2 regions of the Peribacillus sp. Bi134 genome follow, and region 2 is predicted to be linked to the other one. Evidence: riboswitches for the same ligand, from Rfam matches in the RefSeq annotation. Region 2 holds a riboswitch; the other holds the start of a gene.

Region 1 (5,068 bases), on a different contig from region 2:
TTTCCATCCATGACATGTCCAGACCCAGTTCATTAGCATGGGAAATCTTATCCCGTAATTTCCGGATGGCATTCGCATCCTTCTTCCCTTTACTTTTCGAAGGGATTTGGAAGAAGCACCTCAATTCCTTATCTTTATGTATGATATCGAATTTATCACTGATTTGCAGGCACTCTATTATATTGATATCCTCATTTTTATCGATTCTCCTTCTATATAATTCGGTTGCCTTTTCTAAACGGTCTTCGCTGATCATTGGATACCAGCTGCCATCGCCGAATCTATCCAGGATGATATCGCTCATCCTCATTTCCAATAAGGTAATATATCCGAATATCAGCATCCTGATCGGAGGCTTTTGAAGGTCGGCATGGGTAATCAGCATTTTAATTGAATTATTCTCCAAGACGAACACCCTTGTTTTATTCTTGAAAATATGGAGAAGCTGGATCAAAGGAGTTGAATCCGAAACCATTTCCCTTGGTGAAAAGTTTCTCATATATTCAGAAATACTTCCTTCACCTAGTTCGTCCCTTTCGATATACCCGATGATTTCCCCTTGATCTTGGACAGCCAATATATCAAAATTCTTTTTCTCCAATGCTTTCTGAATATCCAGCGCCTGATCATTTTTATGGCAAAACTCAAGCTCCTGGGCAATGCTCTTAACCGTTATATTTTCTTCATAAAGAGTTTTAAGACTAAGATAGCTGCTATTGCTTTTTCTTTCGCTTCCATTTAACATCTTTCAACCTCCGCTCAGGAACACTTTCTGCCCGTTTTCCGCTTTAATCATGGAAATGCATGCGGCCCCCACAAATAAAGTCCACTGCAGTGGACTCAATCCCAATCATGTGAATCTAATTTTTTGACACATTAATCAAATGACATCAACTGCATTGCCTACCGCCGTTTCCTCATTCTCCTTTTCTTCCCAACCCTTACAAACATCCACCCACTCCTTCGCACCTGAATATTCAAACAATTCAGCGAGTGTAAGTTCTATTGCAGAGTTCGCACTGCCGCAAGCCGGGAACAATGACTCGAAGCGCTTCATCGATACATCAAGAAAAACAGCTAAATCGTTTGCCAGACCAAACGGGCAAACGCCTCCGATTGCATGGCCGGTCTGTGCAAGCACTTCTTCAGGCGAAAGCATTCGTGCCTTGAAGCCGAATGACTGACGAAATTTCTTATTATCCACTTTAGCGTCCCCTGCGGCAACTACCAAAATCGCGTGTTCACCTTCCCCTTTAAAGGAAAGAGTCTTAGCAATCCGCGCTGGGATAACACCGATGGTTTCCGCTGCCTCAATCACCGTAGCACTCGATGTTTCGAACTCCTTTACGTCGCCTTCCCGATTCCATTGTTTAAAATGGCTTTTAACACTCTCGATCGACATTTTATATTCACTCCTTTGACGTACATATTGAAATAATATCATCCTTCATTGCAATAAATCAAAATCCTATTGTGCCACTTCTACTGCTTGGAAACTAATAAATTAAAACCATTCTTTACAAATTGACGAAACAAGCGTACATGGGATACTATTAATAATCGGGTAAACGCCTACACGTGGTTCGTAACCATCCCACGATAAAAAACTAGGGAGAGAGTAAAATGAATGTTCGTACACTCGTGATAAACGGGTTATTGGCTGCCTTGTATGTGGCGGTCTCATTGGTGTTTAAACCAATAGCTTTTGAGATGTTCCAATTCCGTGTACCGGAAATGTTGAATCATCTGATTGTATTCAATAAAAAGTATATCTACGGTATCGTTGGCGGGGTCTTCATATCGAATCTGCTCTTTTCGCCGATGGTGCCATATGATTTGATTTTTGGGGTGGGGCAATCCCTGCTCGCCTTATTGCTTGTCATTTATATTTCTCGTTTCATAAAAGGCATTAAAGGACGGATGATCGCCACGATTATCTTTTTCACGTTCACAATGTTTTTAATTGCAATTGAACTGAACCTTGCCTTTGGCTTGCCATTCTGGCTAAGCTGGATGACTACAGCTGTCGGTGAGTTCGTCGTCCTCCTGATCGGAGCGCCAATCATTTATGGAATGAACAAAAGAATTCAGTTTGAAAAGTGGCTTTAAAAGGAATCTTCGCGCCGTTAGGCCACTATAATGGAAAAGAGCTGTCTGCATGATGCGGCAGCTCTTTTTTTTCACCAATGAACTCGAAAATGATAAACTATTAGTAAGAATGGTGGTGGCCCTTTGAAAAAAGTCCTGACCATATTAGGTCTACTTGTAATCGCAATATTTATATACTCTAATGCTGAGCTGTTCACTTTGGTTTGGAAAAGTGACCTGGATTCTGTTATTGGTATATTGAAGGAAAACCTTCTGCTTACATTTATTGTGACATTCGTATTGATGTTTGTACAAAATTCTTTTACAATCATCCCCTTAATTTTGCTCCTGACTATCAATGTCACGATATTCGGATTCATATATGGCTATCTATGGAGTTGGTTTACAAGTGTTGTTGCCTCAGGATTCATTTTTTATGCAGCAAGAAACTGGTTTCAGGAGCTTCTCTTAAAGAAGATTGGTGAAAAATGGCAGGAAACCGTTGTGGAGCATGGCTTCATGTACGTTTTTACAGGAAGGATTTTCCCGCTTATCCCAACAAGCTTAATTAACTTGGCAGCTGGAGTCAGCACTGTCACGTTCAAGGATTTTTTATTAGCGACGGCGCTTGGCAACCTTATATACTTTTTCTTCCTATCGCTGATTCCCTATGGACTGCTATCTGTTGAAATGAACCAATATACGCTAGCTGCACTCGCACTCCTCTTCTTACTATTTTTCATTATCTATAAGCGTGCAAAAAAGAAAAAGAAACTTACCTTCTTCAGAAAAAACAGGTGACCACATTGGCCCCTGTTTTTTTATTTAGGATTCTGCATATATTTTTTTTCGATAGTTTGTTAAAATGTGTATGTAATTTTACCTTTGAAATGTCTAAAATCAGGGAGAATCTCCATGTCCAAACGCTCCATCTTAGCAATATATATCCTATCCGGGATTCTTACATTAGTCGTATTCGACTATTTTTTAACTACAAATATCCAAAACAAGGAAGTCTTCGTTCAACTGCAAAGAGTGGAAGGCTTTGTTTTCCTTTTATCAATAGGCTTGGTCTTATATCTTTATTTAGCTAAAAGGGAAGAATTCAAACGATTAAAAGAGGCGGAACAACGTCGGCGTACACTCATCAATTCGATGGTTGATTTCGTTAACTTCAAGGATGGTGATGGCCGATGGCTTGAATCCAATACCTTCGGGCTGCAATTATTTCAATTGGAGCATGTAGATTATAAAGGAAAAAGAGACAGTGAGCTCGCCGAATACTCCGAATTTTATAAAGAGTCGTTGATCTACTGTGAAGTTTCCGATGAAGAAACGTGGGTAAAAGGGGAAATCACACGGTGTGAGGAAATCATCCCTCTTCCCGATGGCAATCACAAGACCTTTGATACGATTAAAGTTCCCCTGTTCAATGAGGATGGTTCACGAAAAGGCTTAGTCGTCATTGGCAGGGATATTTCTGAAAGGGTTGTCGCGGAGAATCAATTATTCGAAAGTGAACAACGCTATAAATCATTGTTTGAACACAACCCATATCCGATGCTGATGCTTGATTTAAACGGAATGATCACGACGGTGAATCCTAGATTTGAAACGGTAACAGGCTTTCAACAGGAAGAAATACATGGAGCCTCATTCATTAATTTGAACTTCTCAGCAGAAGACGCGGAATTGATCCGTACATCTTGCCAATATGTCATGGAAAACCATAAGGGAATCAAAAAAGGTAAAGATATAGAATTCCTGACGAAGTACGGGAATTCCATCTTACTTTCTTGTACGTTTGTCCCGATGATGGTTGGCGAGGATTTAGTCGGAATCATTACTTATGCTAAAGAGGTCACTCAAATCCGGGAAACCGAAGCCCGCTTAAGAAGAACCGAAAAATTATCGATAGTCGGCGAACTTGCCGCAAGTGTGGCCCACGAGGTACGAAACCCGTTGACTTCTTTAAAAGGTTTCGTCCAGCTGCTTAAAAAGAGCGACCATCCCTATGAACAATACTACACAATCATGTTAAGTGAGTTGGACCGAATCAATCTTATTGTAAGTGAGTTACTCGTTCTGGCGAAACCACAGGAACTTCCATTCAGCAAACATCAAATCATCGACCTGATGAATGATGTCAAAACCTTGTTGAAACCAGAGGCGGACTCGTACCCCACCCAAATATCAATATCTGTTAAAAACGAAATACCGCTTCTTTTATGTGAGGGAAACCAATTAAAACAAGTTTTCATAAACATGCTCAAAAATTCAATGGAGGCATCCGCCGATCACATTTGGATTGATTTCGAACGCATGGATAATAACCTTTCCATCACCATCAAAGATAATGGAAGCGGAATTGAAAAAAACCGGATAAAGCATCTCGGAGAACCTTTCTATTCTTCTAAAGAAAAAGGAACCGGATTAGGACTGACAGTCAGTTGCCGAATCATCGAAGCGCATCGGGGAAAGGTCCGCTTTAACAGCGAACTAAACTATGGAACCGAGATCCAAATCATTTTGCCCATAAAATTTTGAATCCGAGGACAAGCCTAAACCTTGTCCTTTTTTGCAGGATTCAGAACGATTCTATTTAAACAGGGAGGTGAAGAAATCCTTTATATTCCCAAAGAATGACACAGTCTCGACAGGCTGTATCACATTAACCTGGCCTTCTGTATCTTTCGATGTATCGCTCACATTCTTGCCAGCCGTACTCATTTGTACAGCCTCAACTTCCTCCGCCTCTTTTGTTTTGACATCATCCACGGTTTCTTCCTCATCCATCTCCACATCCATATCCTTTTCGAAAACAAGGACGTAAGTACGGCGCTCCCCATCCTTTGAAACGGTAACGGATATGGCCGTCTTCGCTTTATCATTGATCTTCACTTGTTTACTGCTCTCACCGTCATATTCAATCGTTGCTCCGCTGGCATTTGTCGTTGCATCCATTTCGACTGAAGAAATA
Region 2 (5,068 bases):
AATCATATACAAAAGCTTGGCAAGGGCCCGAATCTCGATCGATGTTTTATTATCGGAATTAAGAAAAGAAAAAGTCAAAGATATTCAAAAAGTATCACTCGCACTATGGGAACCAGGTGGTACCATTTCATTGTTCTTATATCCTCAATATGAAGCGGTAACCCCAGCAGATATGCACCTAGCAACAAATGCCTTCACATTTCCTAAAACGATTATTAAAGAGGGAAAGATTGATTCTAAAGAATTAAATCGGGGCGGCAAGGACGAAGCATGGCTGAAAAACAGAATCAAAATAACATATAATGCCGACGTGAACGATATTTTATTGGCAACTATTGACAATAACGACACCTTAAATGTCTTTTTCTACAAATAAATCTTCAGCCAAAGTAAAATCCCCTCAAGTATAGTGTAAAGCCTACTTATGAATGCAGGCTTTACACAGTTTAACTTAAAGGGGATTTATCAACTCGCTTATTACTCCGACCAGTTCAGTGTATTTAAGAACTTATACACATCTTCATACACCTGTTCACGTTCCTTGCCCAATGTGATAATATGGCCTGAATTTTCATACCATATCAAGTGTTTATGCTGCGTATCGACTTCATTGAAAATCGCTGTAGCACTCTCCGTATAGTCAGGATCATCCAAGCGCCCTTGTAAAACAAGCGTTGGTGATGTGATTAAATCTAAATTTTCACCGGTCTCATTTATAATATTCAGCACATCTTTAAGTTGAGGCATAGGCTCTTCTTCCAGCAGCTTCACTTCTGCAGCAATTTGGTCTGCATTTTTTCCCTCAAACTTCTTATAAGCCTGTGCATAATTGAGCAAGCGGTTCTTTTGTCGATCGATACTTTTCCCTTGCGTCGGAGCGCACATTGAAACTACGCCTTTTACAGGCAATTCAATTCCCACTTTTAATGAGAAAACTCCTCCTAAGGAAATTCCTACAACAGCAATTTCTTCATAGCCTTCTTCTTTAAGGAATTTATAGCCATTAACTACATCTTCCCACCATTCCTTTGGACCAGTCTTAACGAGTTCCTCACCAGACACTCCATGCCCTCTATAAAGAGGTCCGTGGCAAGTATAGTCAAGATCATTCAAGTATTTCCCTAATTTCTTCATATCTCCTGTACTTCCGGTAAACCCGTGAAGTAAAAGAACTGCTCTCTTTCCACCAATATATGTGAATGGCTCTGGTGCTTTCACTTTCATCTATCTAGGACCTTCTTTCTTTGCTCTTGTTGATAAATAGAATCTAAATGATTTTTGAAAAAAAATCAATTAATACCCCTTGAGTAGTGATTCTTCTATCCTATTCCGTATTTTCATTAAAACAATAAAATCATGTATATAGTATCCTTACCACACTCTTCACAACTCATCCGTTCCGAAGCACATTTTACTATGATTAAATTTATTTAGCAATCGTCATTTAACCATTTTTTTTTAGAAAAGTAAAATGCACCTTGTGATACGATGTACAACGTATTACACTTTAGAAATGAAAAGGAGGAGAATTTATTTGGATAAAGAATTAATGAAGGGAAGCATTGACCTCCTTTTGCTTTCACTTCTTTCACAAAAAAAGCTATACGGCTATGAAATCACGAGGATCTTGAAGGAAATGAGCATGGGCAAATATCAAATAAGTGAAGGCACCCTCTACTCCGCCCTGAAACGGTTAGAAAAAAAAGAATTCATAAAAGGCCATTGGAAAGAGTCCGAGTCAGGCCGCAGGAAATATTATCATGTCACCGAAAATGGACAAACCGAACTTGAACGGAAGCGAGAATGCTTTTTCTTCCTCGAAAAATTAGTTCGGAAAACCACAGAGCAATTCTAAACAAAATACAAAGCTTCCTAGCCCCATTAATGGAACGGTGCAGGAAGCTTTTTTTGATGTTTACTCGTGAATTCGTCCTGCACTCATAATTTCGCACTGTTTATTCGTGAATTACTCTTGAGTTCGCACTGTTTACTCGTGAATTTGCGCTGTTTACTCGTGAGTTTCGCTCTTTTACTCGTGAGTTTGGACTGTTTACTCGTGAATTTTGCACTTTTACTCGTGAATTCGTACTGCACACTTAGTTCGCACTATTTAATCGTGAGTTTTTCACGTTTACTCGCGAGTTTGCGCTGTTTACTCGTGAGTTTCGCACTTTTACTCATGAATTCATACTGCACTCTGATTTCGCACTTTTACTCGTGAGTTACTCCGTTAACGCGCAAAAAAAGGACCTATTTTGGTCCTTTTTTGTCAATTCCTTTATGCTTGCGATAATTGGCGCAGGAGAGCTTCATGCATTCCCCTTGAACATGGGGGCCATATTTTTCACGAAAGGCCTCGAGGCAATAGCATTTATCTTCTTCCTTTTTGGTTCCTTCCATCGAGTGCACCCCTCCTGGCATTTAACTGGAGACTACACGTTTCTCCAGTTCTACGTTGATTCGTCCCAACAGTACGGCACCAATTGACTGTATGATGGTTTTAACGATGATTTGCCCGATGACCGCAGCGGGTACTGCTTCCCATGGCAATATATTGGCACCCAGTGGACTTAGACCAATCACGACAAATATCACCGAATCGAAAAATCCTCCAACGATCCCGCTGTAAAACACCCTCCAACTCATCGGAAGCTTTAAACGGGTATAAATTTCCGTGTCCGCCGTTTCTGCGACCACAAACGATAATGCGGAAGCAAATACAATCAGTAACGTATCCCCTAATAAAAATGATACACATGCAGATAAAATAAGTGCAGTGACGATACATAAATAGGTCTTCGCGCGGCCGAATTTATTCTGGACCAGATCTCGGAAGATGAAGGTTCCCCCGATGAGCAATGTCCCCATCGGGATGATGAACATGCCAAAATGTAATGGCGCAAAAGCTGCTGTAACCACATTCGCCGTGATTATGGATACTAAATACAATAAAATTCTTAACATTCCTAATTCTCCTTATACAGAAAAAACAGCACCCTAAGAAAGAGCACTGTTCTCCTTAGTTTTTTTGAGAGGGTAGCTAGAACCTCTTCCGCCCGGGCGGATTATCATTTTCCTCATTTATCGTAGCTTGAAAACGATTGGAAATCAAGAAGTTTCCATATGGCCCTTTTATGTTACGGAGAATCCGATATTAGCAATTCACTTCAAATCTTCTTCAATGCAATGACTTTGCCGATTTCTGTCGCAAAAAACTGCTTGACCGCCTGTATATGAAAGCCGAAAATCAATGATAGAGTCATGTTATGATCTTGATACCTTATTTGGCGAGGAGGAAAAAGAATTATGAAAAAAACTACGTTTGTCTATCCTATTTATATCGCAACCACACCAGAGAAGCTTTGGGAAGCCTTGACGAGTGGTGAAGTCACGAAGAAATATCACTTTGGATTGCAAGTACAGTCTGACTGGCAAGAAGGGGCAGCCGTTAAATATTTGCTGGAAGATGGGCGGATTACTGATCATGGTAATGTACTTAAATGCGAGCCGTTGCACCTGCTCTCGTTTACATGGATCATGGCAGGAGACGAAACACCTCGCGAGCAGCCTACACGGGTCACTTTTGAATTACAGAAAATGGGCGATTCGACTGTGAAGTTAATTCTTAGGCATGAGGAGCTTCTGAAGACAGATTTCGTATATGATGACAATACCTATGAAGGCTTGAATAATGGATGGCCAGCCATTCTAAGTAACCTGAAGAGCTTGCTTGAAACTGGACGGACACTGCCGTCAATATCAGTAGATTGGGATAGTGGAAAACAATAAAAACAAATCGAAAGAGAGTTGTTTTAGTATGGATACCCAAATAATCACGAAATTTAAGATAATCAAGCCAGCTAATGAAGTGTTTGAAGCCATAGTGAATCCTGAAAAAATCAGGAATTTCTGGTTCTCATCGAGTTCGGAAAGATGGGAACAAGGCAGGACAATTACATTGAGATACAACGAATACGATGCTGAAGTGGTCATTAATGTAATGGAAGTTGAGGGAAATAGGAAAATCGTGTTTGCGTGGGGCGGAAATGATCAAGAAACGATTGTTACCATTACACTAAAAGAGTTGGATAAAACGAGTACAATCATTGAAGTAAACGAATCAGGATTGAGTGAGGACGACCCTGAAATAATAAACAAAATGATCGGACAAAAAGAAGGTTGGGTTTATACATTAACCTGTTTAAAGGGTTATTTAGAAAATGGCGTTAATACTTTGAGAGCATCATTGGTTTTTTAATTATTAAAGGGTGCTGGTTCAGATGATAAGGCATCCGTTAAGCAAGCTCCTTCCTAATGTCGATTGTCTAAATCAACTAAGGGAGGAGACCTAGATGTTTCCGAGAAAAAACTTCCCGTATGGTTTGACACGAAATTCAATCGGAAATCACTTTTAGATACATGCCCTTTGAAGCTTTTTTGTAGGCTTCAATTCCCATTTTCTTGACTTTTTCCGATACACTGGATGATATTACCAATTTGGTTCCTTGAATAACTGAAGGATCTATCAGGCGCATTTTATTTTTCCGATGTATATCGTATTCCACTTGATCTTCTTTCAACTTTACATTACCATGGATCCGTTTTAACAGGTTTTGAACTTCATGGTCTTCAGTGAAGCTTAACAAGCACATGACTTCTTCATCTGTACCGAGTAAGTCATCAAGGCTGATCAGTTTTTTTGCTAAAGCCACTTTTAAGGTCTTTGCCAAGATATCATAGCCATATATATTAAGTGGGTTCATGAAAAAATCAATAACTTCGCTGTAATACGTTTTCACAAACCATTCCGCCGATTCAATATTATCCAGATACATCCTTCCATTTATTATGATTACATGTTCTAGGAATTCTTTAATGGCTTCGATGGTGATATGTCCATATTGATACATATCCCGGAGAGTATAATCTACCCGATCGGCACATAACTCAGGTGCTGGCTGTTCAAGCAATTCCCATTTTGATTGAAAAATGACTTTACGATCATATCCATATTCCTTCAGTATAAATGGGATTTCGGATTCCATAATGACTTGTTCATATATTTTTT

The links. A riboswitch is a leader RNA that binds a small molecule or an ion and turns the genes downstream of it on or off. The one in region 2 is predicted to bind preQ1.
Region 1: it holds a riboswitch for preQ1, as region 2 does, so the genes downstream of both, LQ188_RS19945 (QueT transporter family protein) here and LQ188_RS09445 (VUT family protein) in region 2, are expected to answer to the same signal.

Annotation. Positions count from the first base shown of each region.
Region 1 covers NZ_CAKKLN010000008.1:336,351-341,418, forward strand. Annotated here, with positions in the region: gene LQ188_RS19935 (hypothetical protein) at 1-745, opposite strand, end outside; gene LQ188_RS19940 (YbaK/EbsC family protein) at 881-1,402, opposite strand; PreQ1 riboswitch class I at 1,573-1,617, shown strand; gene LQ188_RS19945 (QueT transporter family protein) at 1,624-2,109, shown strand; gene LQ188_RS19950 (VTT domain-containing protein) at 2,233-2,889, shown strand; gene LQ188_RS19955 (PAS domain-containing sensor histidine kinase) at 3,004-4,635, shown strand; gene LQ188_RS19960 (cadherin-like beta sandwich domain-containing protein) at 4,687-5,068, opposite strand, start outside.
Region 2 covers NZ_CAKKLN010000004.1:169,133-174,200, reverse strand. Annotated here, with positions in the region: gene LQ188_RS09465 (YetF domain-containing protein) at 1-376, shown strand, start outside; gene LQ188_RS09460 (alpha/beta fold hydrolase) at 478-1,224, opposite strand; gene LQ188_RS09455 (PadR family transcriptional regulator) at 1,535-1,855, shown strand; gene LQ188_RS09450 (hypothetical protein) at 2,251-2,400, opposite strand; gene LQ188_RS09445 (VUT family protein) at 2,422-2,964, opposite strand; PreQ1 riboswitch class I at 3,014-3,056, opposite strand; gene LQ188_RS09440 (SRPBCC family protein) at 3,307-3,789, shown strand; gene LQ188_RS09435 (SRPBCC family protein) at 3,818-4,258, shown strand; gene LQ188_RS09430 (HD domain-containing protein) at 4,395-5,068, opposite strand, start outside.